DNA from 4 places in the Microbispora maris genome. Region 1 is predicted to be linked to each of the others. Evidence: riboswitches for the same ligand, from Rfam matches in the RefSeq annotation. Region 1 holds a riboswitch; each other region holds the start of a gene.
The links. A riboswitch is a leader RNA that binds a small molecule or an ion and turns the genes downstream of it on or off. The one in region 1 is predicted to bind cyclic di-AMP.
Positions count from the first base shown of each region.

Region 2: another riboswitch for cyclic di-AMP. It lies ahead of AAH991_RS29345 (coiled-coil domain-containing protein); the one in region 1 lies ahead of AAH991_RS23095 (glycoside hydrolase family 25 protein).
Region 3: another riboswitch for cyclic di-AMP. It lies ahead of AAH991_RS17120 (CHAP domain-containing protein); the one in region 1 lies ahead of AAH991_RS23095 (glycoside hydrolase family 25 protein).
Region 4: another riboswitch for cyclic di-AMP. It lies ahead of AAH991_RS18590 (CHAP domain-containing protein); the one in region 1 lies ahead of AAH991_RS23095 (glycoside hydrolase family 25 protein).

Region 1 covers NZ_JBDJAW010000020.1:13,796-18,180, reverse strand. The annotation lists gene secD (protein translocase subunit SecD) at 1-1,041, shown strand, start outside; gene AAH991_RS23095 (glycoside hydrolase family 25 protein) at 1,090-1,812, opposite strand; cyclic di-AMP (ydaO/yuaA leader) riboswitch at 1,825-1,969, opposite strand; gene uppS (polyprenyl diphosphate synthase) at 2,334-3,050, shown strand; gene AAH991_RS23085 (oxygenase MpaB family protein) at 3,047-4,385, shown strand, end outside.
Region 2 covers NZ_JBDJAW010000031.1:19,586-23,970, forward strand. The annotation lists gene galT (galactose-1-phosphate uridylyltransferase) at 1-602, shown strand, start outside; cyclic di-AMP (ydaO/yuaA leader) riboswitch at 673-811, shown strand; gene AAH991_RS29345 (coiled-coil domain-containing protein) at 846-1,757, shown strand; gene AAH991_RS29350 (GNAT family N-acetyltransferase) at 1,837-2,298, shown strand; gene AAH991_RS29355 (hypothetical protein) at 2,378-2,809, opposite strand; gene AAH991_RS29360 (serine hydrolase domain-containing protein) at 3,131-4,300, shown strand; gene AAH991_RS29365 (DinB family protein) at 4,345-4,385, shown strand, end outside.
Region 3 covers NZ_JBDJAW010000012.1:181,811-186,195, reverse strand. The annotation lists gene AAH991_RS17125 (ATP-binding cassette domain-containing protein) at 81-2,465, shown strand; gene AAH991_RS17120 (CHAP domain-containing protein) at 2,562-3,245, opposite strand; cyclic di-AMP (ydaO/yuaA leader) riboswitch at 3,260-3,393, opposite strand; gene AAH991_RS17115 (sensor histidine kinase) at 3,576-4,385, opposite strand, start outside.
Region 4 covers NZ_JBDJAW010000014.1:97,608-101,992, reverse strand. The annotation lists gene AAH991_RS18605 (GNAT family N-acetyltransferase) at 126-878, shown strand; gene AAH991_RS18600 (DUF6295 family protein) at 972-1,259, opposite strand; gene AAH991_RS18595 (dienelactone hydrolase family protein) at 1,270-2,013, opposite strand; cyclic di-AMP (ydaO/yuaA leader) riboswitch at 2,368-2,510, shown strand; gene AAH991_RS18590 (CHAP domain-containing protein) at 2,857-3,465, shown strand; gene AAH991_RS18585 (DUF305 domain-containing protein) at 3,502-4,104, opposite strand; gene AAH991_RS18580 (extracellular catalytic domain type 1 short-chain-length polyhydroxyalkanoate depolymerase) at 4,305-4,385, opposite strand, start outside.

The DNA.
Region 1 (4,385 bases):
CTGGCCTCGCTGATCTCGGCCATGCTGATCACCCGGGTGCTCGCCGACGCCCTGATCCGCAGGATCGGCCCGCGGGCGTCCGGCATCGGCTCGATCGGCCGGGTCAGGACCTGGCTGACCCGGCGCGACCCGGATCTGATGCGGGGCAGGCGGCTGTGGCTCGCCGTCGCGGCCGGGCTGCTCGTGCTCGCGGGGGCGGGGCTGGTCACCCGCGGCCTGAACTACGGCGTCGAGTTCACCGGCGGCCGCATCGTGGAGTTCGGCACGAGCAGGCCCGTCGACGTCGGGGCGGCCAGGCAGGCGGTCGCGGACGCCGGGTTCCCCTCGGCCGTCGTGCAGCGGTCGGACGACGCGATCTCGGTGCGCACCGGGCAGATCAGCGCCGACGACGTGGTCCGTGTGGAGGAGGCGCTCGACCGCAGCGTGGGCGAGGTCACCAAGCAGCGCGACGAGCTCATCGGGCCGAGCCTGGGCGAGGAGCTGCGCCGCAACGCGATCATCGCGCTCGCCGTCGCGCTCGCCGCGCAGCTCGCCTACCTGGCGTTCCGGTTCCGGTGGACGTTCGGCACCGCGGCCGTGGCGGCGCTGTTCGTGGACGCGGCCGTCGTCATCGGCACGTTCGCCTGGCTGGGCAAGCCGATCGACGGGGTGTTCCTGGCGGCGATGCTCACGATCATCGGTTACTCGGTCAACGACAAGGTCGTGCTGTTCGACCGGGTGCGCGAGCTGTGGCCGATACGGCGCGGCGAGCCGTTCGGCCGCGTGGTGAACGCCGCCATCCTGCAGACCGCGCCGCGCACGGTGAACACCGGGCTCGGGGCGCTGTTCATCCTGGCGGCGCTGGCCGTGTTCGGCGGCGACTCGCTGCGGGACTTCGCCGTCGCCCTGCTGATCGGCATCGTGGTGGGCACGCTGTCGTCGTCCTTCGTGGCCGGGCCGGTGGCGATCGCGCTGGAGCGGCGCTCCAGCCAGCCGCCGCCGGCTCCCGCCGCACCGCGGGTCAAGCCCGCGCGGCGCGACGGCTCCGGCGCGGTGGTCTGAGGCCGGCGCGGTCCCCGGGACGGGACGCCCGTCCCGGGGACCGTGCGGCTACGGACGGCCGAGCGCGCGCAGCTGGGCGGGCGTCAGCGCGGAGACGTTCTGGTCGATTGGCGAGTCGGTGTACTGGTGGATCGCCCAGGACTTCCAGTCGGCGGGCGGCGTGATGTCGCCCGGCGCCTTGCTGTAGTGGGCCACCCAGAGCGGGTAGTCGCCGAGGCCGCGGCCGTACTTGTCGGCGAAGTTCCAGCCGCTGTAGAACATCGGCTTCGTCCCGGTCTTGGCCGTCACGTACTCCAGCCAGGCCCTGGCCCACTCGTTGACGTGCTCGACCGACTGGCCGTCGCTGGTCTCCAGGTCGAGCACGAGGATGTCGCCGGGCTTGCCCGGCTGCGAGCCCACCACGTCGAGGAAGTGGTCGGCCTCGGCGATGGGGTCGTTCGAGGGATGACCGTAGTGGTAGACGCCGCGGACGATGCCCTTCTTGTCCAGCTCACGCCAGTGCCGGGGGAAGGACGAGTCGACCCAGGACGTGCCCTCGGTCGCCTTGATGAAGCCGAACTGCGCACGGCTGTTCATCCAGTCGTGGTCGGCCTCGTAGCCGGAGACGTCCTGGCCGTACGTGTGCGGGTTGGCGTAGGCCGGGGCGGGCAGCGCCACGGCCGCCGTGACGCCGGCCGTGGCGGCCGAGACCGCGAGGGCCGCCGCCGCGAGGGCGGAGCGCAGGCGCCGGCCGGAGGGCCGGCGGCCGAGGGAGGGGCGATGGGTGGACATGTCGGGGCTGACTCCTTGCTTCCATGCCGCCTACCGGGTTAGCTGACGGGTTCGGGCAGGAAGTGCCCTACGGGCGCATCTGGGGGCTGCTCCCGATTCACCCCGGAGAGAAGTGGGTCCCCGGCTCCGCTGATCGCGGATTCGGCGGCCGCACGGTCATGGGACCGCGCGGACCGGGCAACGACACGGCAAGGGATCCGGAACCGGAAGCCGGTGGGTACCCCGAACCGTGTGCCCTAAAGGTACACACACCACCAGAATGGTGTAAACGGGACAAAACACGTCTTTACCTGCGACAACCCGGACCCGCCCATGGAGACGGGGGCCGGAGGCCCCCCGACCCGGCCGAGCAGGGTAAGGATCATGACTACCGACGGTAAGTAGTCATCGGATCACGATCCGTGAAAGAGTCCGTCTCCGGAGAGATCACTCTCCTCCCCTCCCCCGAAAGCAGGGCCGGGATGTCGGCGACCGACGGAAGTGACCATGTACTCCTCCCCGCGGCGGGCGATGTGAGAGGCGTGCCTCATCACGTGGCCTGCGTCATGGATGGGAACGGCCGATGGGCCGCGCAGCGGTCGCTGTCCCGCGTCGAGGGGCATCGGGCGGCGGAGGCCGCCGTGATCGATGTCATCGAGGCGGCCCACACGGCCGGCGTCGGGTGGTTGAGCCTGTACGCCTTTTCCACCGAGAACTGGCGGCGCCCGGCCGCCGAGGTCGACGACCTGCTCCGGCTGATTCGCCGCGCCATCCGCAAACACGCCTTGTCCCTGCACATGCGCGGGATCCGCTGCCGGTTCCTCGGTGTCACCGACCCGCGGATCCCGCCCGCGCTGGCCCGTGACATCGCCGATCTGACGGCGCTGACCCGCGACAACCGGCGGATGACGTTGACCGTGGCGTTCGACCACGGGGGCCGCCGCGACATCGTGGAGGCCGCCCGGTCGCTGATCCGCGACGGTGTGCCGCCCGAGCAGGTCACCGAGGAGAGCTTCGCCCGGCGTCTGCCCCACCCGGACATGCCGGAGGTGGACCTGGTCATCCGCACCTCCGGAGAGCAGCGGATCTCCAACTTCATGCTGTGGCAGGTGGCCTACGCCGAATGGGTCTTCCCCCGGGTGCTGTGGCCGGACTTCCGCGCCGGGCACTTCTGGGAATGCCTGGAGACCTACCGGCGGCGCGACCGCCGGTTCGGCGGGGTGCGGGCACCGGCCCTGACAGGAAAGGAATGTCGATGAGCCACGCCGAACCCGCCGGAACCGACGCCGATCCGCTCGGCCCGGGATCGATGCTTCACCGGTTGACCCACCAGGCACGCTGGGGGCTGGTGGCGAGCCGGGCCATCGTCCTGGAGGCCGCGTACCCGCAGATCGGCGCCGCGCTGATCACCAACTCGACCTTCGTCGCACACCCGTGGCGGCGCCTGCGCAACACCGTGCTCAGCGCGCAGCGGATGGTCGACCCCGACCCCCGGGTGCGGCAGCGGGAGGCGGCCCGGCTCAACCGCCTGCACGCCCGCATCACCGGCGCCGACGCCGAGAACCGCCCGTTCAACGCCGCGGATCCCGAGGCACGCGCCTGGGTGGTGGCGACGCTGTTCGAGTCCTCGGTCACGATGTGCCGGCTCAGCGGCGAGTCCCTCGACGGCCCCGCCCTGGACCGGCTGTACGCCGAGTTCCAGGCGTTCCTCGCACTGATGGACCCCTACGGCGGCAAGCTTCCGCCCACATTGCGGGAGTTCTGGCGCTACTACACGTCCGTCGTGGAGGAGCGACTGGAGAACACCGAAGCGGTCCACGTCATCCTCGACCGCCTGTTCGCGCAGGTACCCGCGCCCCCTCTGCTCCGCGATCAGCCGGCCGTGTGGGCGGCGGGCAGGGCGATCGCCGGGCCCACGGCCAGCGCGATCATCGTGGCGTCGCTGCCCGAGTCGCTCCGCGCACGGCTGGGGGTCGCCGAGGTGCCGGGCACGCGCACGCTGATGCAGGCCACCTGCCTGTCCACGAGTCTCGCGACCCGGCTGCTCCCCGAGTCGTGGACACGGCTGGACACGGTCATGACCATGCTCGACCCGGGCTACGCGCCCCAACGCGGCGGCGAGGCGCTGGCGGGGCTACGCCGTGGCGTGGCGAAAGCCGGGGCGCTGCTGCGCCTGCTCACGCCCGGTCAGGAGACGGCGGCCGCCGGCGACTCGGCGGTGCGCTCCGCCTCGCGGTTCTTCTCCGAGGTGCTCGACCAGACCGGCGACGGCCGCCTCGGCTGGCCCGACCTCGCCGCGATGGCGCGGGAGATCGCCACCCGGCTCGACCTGGACACCCAGGACGAGGAACGCCTGTTCGCCGCCTTCGCCGACTGGTGGCGCGAGCTGCAGAAAGAGCTGGACACCGACGGCGACGGACGCATCACCCGCGACGAGTACGCCGCCGCGGCGGCCGCCATGGCCGGCTCCGCCCTCATCCGGATCGCCGAGGTCCTGTTCGACGTCACCGACACGGACGACGACCAGGTCATCGACGCCCGGGAGTGCCGGGCTCTCTTCCGGACGGCCTTCGACCAGGACCCGGGCGGCGGCG
Region 2 (4,385 bases), on a different contig from region 1:
CCGAGCTGTCCTCGCTGCCCGGCGTGGAGCAGGTCTTCTGCTTCGAGAACCGCGGCGCCGAGATCGGCATCACGCTGCCGCACCCCCATGGGCAGATCTACGCCTATCCGTACGTCACGCCGCGTACGCGCCAGATGCTGGACGCCGCCGCCCGTCACCGGGGCGGCAACCTGTTCGCGGACGTCCTGGCCGCCGAGCGGAGGGGCCCCCGGGTGGTGGCCGCCAACGAGCACTGGACGGCCTTCGTCCCGGCCGCCGCGCGGTACCCGTTCGAGGTGCACGTCTACCCGCACCGCCGGGTGCCCGACATCCCCGCGCTGTCGCCGGAGGAACGGGCCGCCTTCGCGCCGCTCTACATCGACGTGCTGCGCCGCCTCGACGGGCTGTTCGGCGTCGTCATGCCGTACGTCGCCGCCTGGCACCAGGCCCCGGTCACCTACCGGCGCGACCTGGCCCATCTCCACCTTCAGCTCTTCACGATCCGGCGGGCGCCGAACAAGCTGAAGTACCTCGCCGGCTCGGAGTCGGCGATGGGCGCGTTCGTCAACGACGTGCTCCCGGAGGAGGCCGCCCGGCTGCTCCGGGAGGTGGTCACGGCTTGATCACCGAACGGTTGCGACTTGGGTGGCACCTGTAGTTTCTTTACCAGTAGTATCCCTGGCACCGGTTGTCACAACCGGTACGCCTAATCCCGGGCGCCTCGCCCGGGAGCCGGGGACCCAACCACGAACCTGGGGTCAAGGCAGCCGCCTGCCCGGGCTCCTCCAGCCCGCACCCGTCAGCTAACCCGGCCGGCACGTGGAGAGGAGTGGGCTCTGCCCCGCGCGTACCCCCTGGCTGTCGGTGTGCTCGCCTCCGCCGCCCTCGTGTTCGGCGTGGCCGCCCCGGGCGCCGCCGACCCCAAACCGACGGCGAAGCAGCTCAAGCAGGAGCTGTCGGACCTGCGGAAGAGGATCGACCGGCTGATCGCCGACTACAACGCCAAACGAGTCGCGCTCGCCGAGGCCCGCGTCGAGGAGAAGGCCGCGCGCGGGCGGCTGGCCAAGGCGGAGGCCGATTACGAGGCCGCCAGGGACGCCGTACGGCAGATGGCCGGGCTGCGCTACCAGACCGACAGCTCGATGGCGCTGCCCGACATGAACACCGCCGCACTGAACTACCAGCTCAAAGAGGAGCAGGCCGCCAGGCTCGAGCACTTCGACCGGATCCGCGCCGAGCGGCAGCGGGCCGCGGACGCGGCCAAGACGCTCGCCGGACAGCTCAAGACGCAGGCCGCCGAGGTCGCCGCACAACGCGAGGACGCCGAGGACCTCATCGAGGAGATCAAGGACAAGCTCGACGCCCTCATCCCGATCGCCCCGGGCAGACGGGCCGGCGGTTCCTGGGCGCCGGAGCTGCCCGCCGGCTCCGACAACATCACCCCCCGCATGCGACTCATGCGCACCGAGGTCGGCAAGGCCTTCAACCTGCGGTTTCCGGTCGGCTGCTACCGCGCGGAGAACAGCGGCGAGCACCCCCTCGGACGCGCCTGCGACTTCATGATGAGCTCGGGCGGCGCCATGCCCTCCCCGGAGATGAAGGCGCTCGGCGACAGCCTGGCCGCCTGGGCCATCAAGAACGGGCCGAAGCTGGGCGTGATGTACGTGATCTGGCAGCAGCGCATCTACAACCTCGGCCACCCCGGCTGGCGGACCATGTCCGACCGCGGCGGAGTCACCGCCAACCACTACGACCACGTCCACATCTCGATGTACTAGGCCCGCAAGCCATCCGCCGGCCCCTTGGCCCGGGCGCTCTCGATGGCCGCGCGCGGCACGGTCGATAGCATCGACGGCCATGGCACCCGACTTCCGGCTCCGTCCGGCCGAACCGGCCGACTACGACCGCGTGATCGCCGTCGTGGACGACTGGTGGGGCCGTTCGATCCACGGGTCCCTGCCCCGCCTGTTCCTCGATCACTTCCATCGGACGAGCATCATCGCCGAGCACGACGAGCGGCTCGGCGGATTCCTCGTCGGCTTCCTGTCCCCCTCGATGCCGGACGCCGCCTACATCCACTTCGTCGGCGTCGATCCCCGTTTCCGCGGCAATGGCCTGGCCCGCCGTCTCTACCGTGGCTTCTTCGACATCGCCCAGGCCGGCCACCGCTCCGTGGTCCGGGCCATCACCTCCCCGCAGAACGACGCCTCGATCGCCTTCCACACGAAGATGGGGTTCACGGTCACTGGTCCCCACCCTGACTACGACGGGCCCTCAACCGACCGGATCCTCTTCGAACGCCGGCTCCCGACCATGTGAAGGGCTTGCTGAACGACTTCTCGCGCTCGGGGGGTAGGGCCGGCCACCTCGGCGAGCGAGGCGGCCGGGCCGTTCCGGGTCAGGCCGGGATCTGCTTCTCGTGCCAGGTGTAGTAGAGGTAGGTGCTGCCGGGCCCGGTCAGCGTGCCGTAGACCTGCCAGAAGGTGTTGGTGCCGGGCGAGAAGCGGAAGATCTTGTCCCCGGGCCGGTCGTCCACGATCACTCGCTGTGACCCGGTGGGCCCGATCCGGACCTCGATCGTGAACGTCTCGGTGTCGGGGATGTCGAGGCAGACCTCGTGCGTGTACGCCGTCGGACCGACGATGTTGTAGAGGCGATTGTCCACCGCCGGCGCCTCGACGTTGGTGGGGACGTATTTGTTGACGACATAGGTGTACCCGCCCGTGGAGCAGTCCACTGCGGATGTGTCCGCGGACGCGGCGCCGACGCCGGTGAGCGTGGCGCCGAGGACGCCGCTGGCGACGGCGAGAACGGAGATGGTGCGCTTCATGCCTCTCCTCATCCGTGCGGTGGCCCTTCACCCAAGTAGTTGAAGGGTGAATTGATTTTGATCACATCTGCCCCATATGCACAAGCCTGAGCAATGAACCGTTCATCTCTCAGTCAAGGCGGTCAGGTTCGGCCTCCACAGTCGATGAACGGCCTACTTGTCTCTGCGAGCGCCCGCGACCCGGAAGAGAACATCGTCTTCGCCGTTGACGATGTTTTATCAATGGACTAACTTCGTCTCTGCGAGAGACGGCACCGCAGCACCGCGCCCGCCTCGCCGGCTCCTGCCCACACATCCCGATCGTTCGGAAGGCGATGACGCATGCCCGGAATCGGCGGCGAGACCGCACCTGGATTCGAAGCAGTACGTGAGGCGTTCGCGGCGAATCTGTCCGGCGGGCAGGAGGTGGGGGCCGCGGTCGCCGTATACCTGCACGGCCGGAAGGTCGTCGACCTGTGGGGCGGGATCGCCGACCCCGGGACGGGCCGCCCCTGGGACCGTGACACCCTGGCGGTCGTGTTCTCCACCACCAAGGGGGTCACCGCCGCCTGCGCGCACCTGCTGGCCGAGCGGGGCGAACTGGACCTGGACGCACCCGTCGCCGGCTACTGGCCGGAGTTCGCGGCGAACGGCAAGGGCCGGATCCCGGTGCGCTGGCTGCTCACCCACCAGGCCGGGCTGCCCGCGATCGACAACCCGATCACCCCGGCCGAGGCGATCGCCTGGGACCCGATGGTGACCGCGCTGGCCGCCCAGCGGCCGTTCTGGGAGCCGGGCACCGAGCACGGCTACCACGCGCACACGTACGGCTGGCTGGTCGGCGAGGTGGTCCGCCGGGTGACGGGCCGCAGCCTCGGTGCCTTCCTCGCCGAGGAGATCGCCGCACCGCTCGGCCTCGATCTTTGGATCGGGCTGCCGGAATCCGAGCAGCACCGGGTCAGCCGGATCGTCACGACCCCGATCGACCTCGGCGCGCTGACGGGGATCGACCTGGACGCCCTTCCCGAGTCCGCGCGCGAGGTGATGCGCGCCTATGCCGATCCCACATCGCTGACCATGCGGGCGATGACCGTCGTCACCCCTCTGCTGAACCACGACGACCCCGCCGAGCAGCTCGCCGAGATGCCCGCGACCAACGGCATCTGCACCGCCCGCGCGCTGGCCCGCTTCTACGCGGCCCTGATCGGCGAGGTCGACGGGCATCGCATCCTGTCCCCCGCCACTGTGGCGGCGGCGACCGCGGAACAGGCCGGCGGCGTGGACCGCGTCCTGCGCGTGCCCGTCCGGATCGCCACCGGTTTCGGCCTGCCCACCCCCGACGCCTTCTGGTACAGCCCGGCCGCCTTCGGGTTCCCCGGCTACGGCGGATCGCTCGGCTTCGCCGACCCGGCGTCCGGCCTCGCCTTCGGCTACGTCATGAACCGCGTTCGGGAGGGCGAGCCGGACAGCAGAGCCGCCACGCTCCTCGACGCGGTCCGCAGCGCGATCTGAGGCGGCGTTGGCGCGATACCGCGTGAGCCGGGCAGTATGCCGGGATGACCGACACACGTATCGATCCCCCTGTCGCCGCGGACGA
Region 3 (4,385 bases), on a different contig from region 1:
AGCTGGCTGGATCGAGTCCGGCGACGCCGGCGGAGACCGCGAAGGCGGCCCCGCCTGAACACATGGAGAACACGATAAGCATGGCCACGAGGACGGACGCGCAGTCCCCTGAACTGCACGTCGCCGACACCCACGACCTGATTCGCGTGTACGGCGCGCGCGAGAACAACCTCAAGGACGTCAGCATCGAGATCCCGAAGCGCCGGCTGACGGTGTTCACCGGTGTCTCGGGCTCGGGCAAGAGCTCGCTGGTGTTCGCCACGATCGCCGCCGAATCGCAGCGGCTGATCAACGAGACCTACTCCGCGTTCGTGCAGGGCTTCATGCCGACGCTGTCGCGTCCCGAGGTCGACGTGCTCGACGGGCTGACGACCGCGATCGTCGTCGACCAGGAGCGGATGGGCCCCAACCCCCGCTCGACCGTCGGCACCGTCACCGACGCCAACGCGATGCTGCGCATCCTGTTCAGCCGGCTCGGCCGGCCGCACATCGGCTCGCCCCAGGCGTTCTCCTTCAACGTCGCCTCGATCAGCGGAGCGGGCGCGGTCAAACTCGAGCGCGGCGGCAAGACCGTGAAGGAGCGGCGGGAGTTCAAGATCACCGGCGGCATGTGCCCCCGCTGCGAGGGCATGGGCCGGACCTCCGACATCGACCTGTCCCAGCTCTACGACGACTCCAAGTCGCTCAACGAGGGCGCCCTGACGATCCCCGGCTACAGCGTCGACGGCTGGTACGGCCGCATCTTCAGCGGCTCCGGTTTCTTCGACCCGGACAAGCCGATCCGCGAGTTCACCAAGCAGGAGCTCCACGACCTGCTCCACAAGGAGCCGACCAAGATCAAGGTTGACAACATCAACCTCACCTACGAGGGCCTGATCCCGCGGATCCAGAAGTCGATGCTGTCCAAGGACAAGGAGGCGTTGCAGCCGCACGTCCGGGCGTTCGTGGAGCGGGCGGTCGCGTTCATGACCTGCCCCGAGTGCGGCGGCACCCGGCTCAACGAGGGCGCCCGGTCGTCCAAGATCAAGGGGATCAGCATCGCCGACGCCTGCGCGATGCAGATCAGCGACCTGGCCGTCTGGGTCCGCGGCCTCGACGAGCCGTCGGTCGCGCCGCTGCTGTCCACGTTGCGGCAGCTCCTCGACTCGTTCGTGGAGATCGGGCTGGGCTATCTGTCGCTCGACCGGGCGTCGGGCACGCTGTCGGGCGGCGAGGCGCAGCGCGTCAAGATGATCCGCCACCTCGGCTCATCGCTGACCGACGTCACCTACGTCTTCGACGAGCCCACGACGGGCCTGCACCCCCATGACATCCAGCGGATGAACGACCTGCTGCTCCGGCTGCGGGACAAGGGCAACACGGTGCTGGTCGTGGAGCACAAGCCGGAGATGATCGCCATCGCCGACCACGTCGTCGACCTCGGCCCCGGCGCAGGTACGGCGGGCGGCACCGTCTGCTTCGAGGGGACCGTCGAGGGCCTGCGGACCAGTGGCACCGTCACCGGGCGCCACTTCGACGATCGGGCCGCCCTGAAGAAGACGGTGCGCAAGCCCGGCGGCACGCTGCAGATCCGCGGCGCGACGGCCAACAACCTGCGCGACGTCGACGTCGACATCCCGCTCGGCGTGCTCGTCGTCGTCACCGGAGTCGCCGGGTCGGGCAAGAGCTCGCTCATCCACGGGTCGGTCCCCGCCGGCGCGGGGGTGGTATCGGTCGACCAGGGCGGGATCCGCGGCTCGCGGCGCAGCAACCCGGCGACGTACACCGGGCTGCTCGACCCGATCCGCAAGGCGTTCGCGAAGGCCAACGGCGTGAAGCCGGCGCTGTTCAGCGCCAACTCCGAGGGCGCCTGCCCCACCTGCAACGGCGCCGGCGTCGTCTACACCGACCTCGCGATGATGGCCGGCGTCTCCACCACCTGCGAGGAGTGCGAGGGGAAGCGGTTCCAGGCATCGGTGCTGGAGCACCGCCTCGGCGGGCGCGACATCAGCGAGGTGCTCGCGATGCCGGTGACCGAGGCCCAGGAGTTCTTCGGCGCCGGCGAGGCGCGCACACCGGCCGCGCGTGCCATCCTCGACCGGCTCGCCGACGTCGGGCTCGGCTACATCACCCTCGGCCAGCCGCTGACCACGCTGTCCGGCGGCGAGCGGCAGCGGCTCAAGCTGGCCACCCACATGGCCGACAAGGGCGGGATCTACGTCCTCGACGAGCCGACCGCCGGCCTTCACCTCGCCGACGTCGAGCAGTTGCTCGCGCTGCTGGACCGCCTGGTCGACGCCGGCAAGTCGGTCATCGTCATCGAGCACCACCAGGCGGTGATGGCGCACGCCGACTGGATCATCGACCTCGGCCCCGGCGCGGGTCACGACGGTGGCCGGATCGTCTTCGAGGGCACCCCGGCCGACCTCGTCGCCGCCCGCTCCACGCTCACCGGCGAGCACCTCGCGGCCTACGTCGGCGCCTGACCGGGGCCACGGGCGAGTGCCCGGGGGCGTCCAAGCGCCGATATGTCGAAGCGCGCCGGGGTCACCGGCGCGCTTCGCAGGTCGGGGCGTCAGCCGTCAGGAGGCGGCAGCAGCCGCGGTGGCGGCTTCGCCCGGGTACATCGGGTAGCCGTACCCCACCACCTGCCAGGTGGGACGGGTGCGGGCCTCGACGGCGCCGTTGCCGGTGTTGCCCTCGATGGTCCGGATGGTGCCGTCGCCGTTGTCCTTGACGACGAGGCCGACGTGCACGATGTCGTCGATGTCCTCGCTGCCGTTCCAGTTGAAGAACACCACCGCGCCCGGCTTGGGCGTGCGGCCCCAGCGGCCGTGGTCGGCGAACCAGTGGGCGTGCTCGACGGTGTAGGCGTCGGAGCCCATGACCGGCCCGATGCCGAGCTGGTGGCCGACCCAGGAGACGAACATGTCACACCAGGGCGCGTTCAGGTAAGCCTTCAGGGTGCCGCCGTCGCGGGCGAGGGTCTCCCGGGCACGGGCCGTGGACATGTACCACTGCTGGAACTTCGTCCCGCCGCCGTAGGCGTTCTCGCTGATCCCGACCTGGCTCTTGGCCAGGCTCAGCACGTCGGCGGCGCTGACCTTGGGCAGGGTCTTGGCGATCTCGGCCATGGACTGCGTGGCCGCCGGGCCCTTGCCGCTGGCAGGGTTGTCGGCGTGCGCGGCCGGTGCCGCGACCAGCACGGCCGAGGCGAGAGCGGTGCTCGCGAGGGCAGCGCGGATACAGGTGTTGAGGACGTGCATGGTGGGGCGGACTCCCTTACTTCCATGCCGCCTACCGGGTTAGCTGACGGGTTCGGGCTGGAAGGCGCCCTACGGCAGGCATGCCGATTCACCCCAGGAGAGGTGGGTCCCCGGCTCCGCGCGGACGCGGACTCGGCGGCCGGGCGGCAAGCCGGGATCGGCCGGCCGCGTCGGTCTGAGGAGGGCTTCTTGACCATTGAATGAGCAAGTGCGCCCTGAGCTGCCTAAAAGGTAATAGACCAGGTCAAACCGGTCAAGTTAGAACAACTCGGATTTTACTCGCGAGTAGGGAGAGACCGGGCGACGGTGGGTACGGCACCCAGGATGTGATCACCCCTGGCCCGGCCCGGGCAGGCGTACGGTCACCGCCAGGCCGCCCGCCGGCCGGGCGAGCGCCTCCGCCGTGCCGCCGTGCGCCACCGCGATGGCCCGGACGATCGACAGGCCCAGCCCCGCCCCCCGGGCGGAGCGGACGCGGTCGCCGCCGAGCCGGCGGAACGGCTCGAACAGGTCGTCCACCTCGTACGGCGGGACCAGGGGCCCGGTGTTCTCCACCGTCACGCTCACCCCGGTCTCGTCCTCCCGCAGCCGGACCCAGACCTCCCCGTCCCGTACGTTGTACTTGATCGCGTTCTCCAGCAGGTTGACCAGGCAGCGCTCCAGGAGGAGCGGGTCGCCGTGCGCGACCGCCCGGCGCAGGTCCTCGTGGACGACCACCTTCCCGCGGCGCGGCTGCAGGTCGATCTGCTCCATGGCCGTACGGACGACCTGCCCCAGGTCGACCGGGCGGCGGGCGGTGAGCTCCTGCTCCGACTGGGCCAGCATGAGCAGGCCCTCGATCAGCCGCTCATGCCTGGCGTTGGCGCCGAGCAGCGCCCGGGCCAGCGCCTTGAGGTCCTCCGACGCCGCCGGCTCCTCCAGCGACACCTCCAGCACCGTACGGTTGACCGCGAGCGGGGTGCGCAGCTCGTGGGAGGCGTTGGCGATGAACCGGCGCTGGGCGTCGAACACCCGGTGCAGCCGGTCGAGCATCGCGTCGAAGGTGTCGGCGAGCCGTTTGACCTCGTCCTGGGGGCCGCTCAGCGCGATCCGCTCGTGCAGCGTGCTCTCCGACAGCCGCTGCGCGGTCTCGGTCACCCG
Region 4 (4,385 bases), on a different contig from region 1:
GCCCCACGCCGCGGTGCCCCGCGCACCGCCTGTGTCCCCGACGGGGACGGCCCCCGCGCGGCTCACCGCCCGCCCGACGTGGCGGGAGCGCGCTCCACTTCGTCATCTTCGTGAGGTCAATCACCGTGGACATCGATGTCCAGAGCTTTGCCGTGGCCAACCTTCGCCGCCGCCCCGAGGTCGTCGAGACCGGCGGTTTCGTCGCCGGGTTCGATCCCGGAACCCGCAGTCCGCACATCAACTACGCCACCCCCCTGCCCGGAGCCCGGCCGTCCGCGCGGGACGTCGCGGCGCTGGTCGCGGCGTTCCGCGAGCGCGGGCTGAGGCCCCGGCTCGAGTTCGCGCCGGACGCCGCGCCCGGTGTGGAGCCCGCGCTCACCCGGGCGGGCTTCGGCGTGGAGGCGGTGCACGACTACCTCGTCTGCACGCCGGAGACGCTGACGCCGCGGAGCGACGGCGGCCCCCTGGTGGAGACGCCGGTCGCGGACCACGACTACCTGTCGATCGACGCCGCCCTGTCCGAGGCGTTCGGCGCCGGGTTCACCGGCTCGCCGGAAGGCGCGGCCCGGCTGCGCCGCCTGCAGGAGAGCGGCGGGGCGGTGCGGTTCGTCCGGGCGCAGGACGGCGGCTGCGCCGGCGCGGCCACCTGCTCGGCCCCCGCCGTCGGCACGTCGGAACTCGCCGGTGTCGGCACGCGGCCGGCCTTCCGCGGCCGAGGCGTCGCCGCCGCGGTCACCGCCGCGCTGACCGCGGAGATGTTCGCCCGGGACGCGCGGTCGGTGTGGCTCGAGTACGGCGGCGAGGGGTCGCGGCGCGTCTACGAACGCGTCGGCTACCGGCCGTCGGGCACCCGCCTGTACATGTCGCTCGACGAGTGACCCGTCCGGCACGGCTCGCCGGCCGGTAATCGCCGGCCGGCGGCCCGCACGGCGGCGGGCCTCCGGGTCCGCCGCCGGTGGCGTACGACCCCGTCAGGCGGGTGCGGGCCCGCGGGCGGCCGAGGCGAGCCCGGGCGGCGCCGCGGCCAGGGCCTTGTGGATCGCCTCGACCAGGGCGAGCGCCGCCTCCTCGGTGAGCTCGATCGCGACCCGGGCCGACGGGCCCTCGGCCGGGTTGGTGAGGTCGATGTTCACCGTGTGTTCCCGGCAGGCATGGTAGGGATGGTCGACGTAGACCATGCCGTCGGTGACCGTGAACCAGCCCGACGCTCCCTTGGCGGCGCCGTCGATCCGGAACTTCTCGGTGAGATAGGTGCACATCTGGTCCTCCTCAGGCGGCGAGGTGGCGGCCGAAGAAACCGAAGACCTTCTTCCAGCCCTCCACCGCGGCGGCGGGACGGTAGTTCGGCCGGTCCACGGAGAAGAACGCGTGGCCGGCGTCCGGGAAGACGTGGAACTCGTGCTCCTTGCCGAGTCTCGTCAGCTCGGCGTCGAGCACCGCGACCTCGTCCGGCGAGGGGAAGCGGTCGTCCGCGCCGAAGAGCCCGAGCAGCGGGCAGGACAGGTCGGCGGCCCGGGAGATCAGCGGCTCGGCCCTGAGCGGGAAGTCGGCCGGCGGCGCGGTGACGACGAAGGCCCCGTAGCAGTCGACGGCCGCGTCGATCCGCAGCGAGCAGGCGGCCAGGAACGTCTGCCGGCCACCCGAGCAGTAGCCGATCACCCCGACCCTGCCGTTGGCGTGCTCCAGGCCCTTGAGGTAGGCCGCGGCGCCCGCGACGTCGCCGACGAGCTGCTCGTCCGGGACGCCTCCCTTGGCCCGGGCCGCCGCGGCCTGGTCGTCCGGGCTGACCCCGGCGCCCTCGCGGGAGTACAGGTTGGGGCAGATCGCGGCGTATCCGTGTGCGGCGAACCGGCGCACGATCTCCTTGGTGGCCTCGTCGTACCCGGGCAGGTGGTGGATCACCACAACCCCGCCGTGGGGGCCGGAGCCGAGCGGCCGGGCGGCGTACGCCTCGAGATCGGCGCCTTCGTGTCCGGTGACGGCGACCGTGCCGGCCCATATCGCGTCGTTCATCGGGAGTCCTTCCCCTGGATCAGGTCGGTGCGCGGCCGGCGGCGTGGCCGCGTCCGGAAGCCCAACGATAGTAGTTGCTTTTGCTAACTAAGTTTCGGGAGAGGCGATGCCGCCCCGCCGCGAGCGCGGCGGGGCTCGGGACCGCCGCCCGGGGAGGTGCCGCCCCGCCCGGCGCGGGTGCCGTAGGGCTGTGTGTCCTATCTCACCGAGGACGGGCCGCGACCGCGAGGACCAGCGGGAGTGTCGCGCGGCGGCGGCCCGAATGGGGCCGTTTGCCGGTTTTTGGGCCGTGTCTTACTTGTTATCTACTATGCTTCCCGTGTCGCGCCGGTGTGCGGTCCTCAACCCGAGGACGACCGGCGACCGCCGAATCCCGGACGTCATCCATCCCGGGAACCGGGGACCCATGTCTCTTGGGGTGAATCCGGACCATCCGGTAGGGCTACTCCTGGCCCGAACCCGTCAGCTAACCCGGTAGGCGGCCAAGGAGAGGAGAGCGCGTGGAGTGTCGGCTCCACCTGCCGATCCGGTCCGCGTCGCATCGACGGACCGCTTGCCCGCCCTGGAACGTCTCCAGGCTTCCGGGGTGACGGCGCGCCCGTGACGGGCTGCCGCATCTCCCATTTCTGATTCCGCCCCGCCGGGCCGTGCCCTCGTACGGCCATGCCGTCGTGCCGTCACGCCAGGTGGGCCGGTTCGTCACGTCTCGAAGCGCGCCATGAGGAGCCTCCGATTTCCAGCGATCCCATAGCTCGACAGCTGCTCGACGCCGTCCGCCCGGAACTGGGCTACCGCGAACGAGCGGGAAAACATACGAAGTTCGGCGAATGGTACGCCGACAACGTGGCCAAGGACCCCGACTTCAAGACCGCCCCCTGGTGCGACATGTTCGTCTCCTGGGCGGCGAACCGGGCCGGGGTTCAGGACCACGTCGGCGAGTTCGCGCTGACCACGCGGCACGCCAAGTGGTTCAAGAAGAAGCACGCCTGGAGCGACAAGCCCGAGCCGGGCGCCGTGGTCTTCTTCGACTGGTCGGGAAGCAAGAACGTCCGCGACATCGACCACGTCGGCGTGGTCGAGAAGGTCGTGGGCGGGAAGGTGCACACGATCGAGGGCAACGTCGACGGCGTCTGGCTGAAGCGTAAGGTGCGCGACAAGAACAAGATCGTCGGGTACGGCCTGCCCCGCAAGGTCAAGGCGACGCCCAAGGTGACGGTGACGGTTCAGCCCGTGGCCGCGGTGAACGCCGGAGTCCAGGGTCCGGCCGGGCCCACCACCAGGAACATGGCGGCGCAACAGGGGCACTCTCCCGACGTCGTGTGGTCGCCCGGCGACGCCGTCCTGCCGGCCGGTCTGCTCTTCGCGGTGGTCTCCACCGCCGTGACCGGGCTCCGGTCCAGGGCCGTGGCGGCGCCCTCCGGCGGACGGCACCGCAGGCGCCGCACCCGCTGACCTCCGCGAGCCCGCGTCCCGAACGGCCGTGGCCGCTCACTGCTCCAGGAGGCGCTTCATCTCCTTGATCTCGGCCGACTGGCCGGAGACGACGGACGCCGCCATCCGCCGGGCCGGCTCGTAGGCTCCTGCGCGCAGTTCGTCCCGCGCCATGGTCACGGCGCCCTCGTGGTGCCGGATCATCATCGTGAGGAAGGCCCGGTCGAAGGCCCGCCCGGACAGTCCTTCGAGGCGCCGCATCTCCTCGGGGGACATCATGCCGGGCATGGGGTGGTGAGCCGGCGCGGCGCTCTCATCGGGCGTCCGTTCGCCCCAGGCGGTGAGCCAGCCGCTCATCGTCCGGATCTCGGCAGCCTGGGCGGCCTCGATCCGCTCGGCGAGCCGCCTGACCCGGGTGTCGTCCGCCCGGCTGCCGGCCAGCTTCGACATCTCCACCGCCTGGCGATGATGCGGGATCATCATCCGGGCGAACATGACGTCCTGCTCGTTGTGGTCGGCCGCCGGCGTCGTCACGGCCGGGGCGGTGGGCAGCGCGGCGGGCAGGGCCGGCGTGCCGGCGAAGGCGGCGGCTCCGTGCCCGCCCGTGCCGCTCAGCAGACCGGCCGCCAGCAGGGCCGAGGGCAGGACGTGTCCCCTCATCGCAACCACCTCCGTATTCGTCCGGACACGGTGACCGGGCCGGAACGGAGCGGCGGCCCGGCACGCGAATCCCCACCGGACCGCATGCGACGCCCCCGCCCGTGGTGTGCCCCGGGAGACGTGCCCGGCCGGATGCCGGTCATGCCTCCCACGGCCTTCCGCCGGCCGGGCCGCCGCGGGTCACCTGGGAAGGCGGCGGGTCAGCACTGGCCGTCGGCGAGAATCCAGTGGTCCGGGCCGGTCTGCCGGAGCGCGTGGACGGTGAACGTGTTCCACAGCCC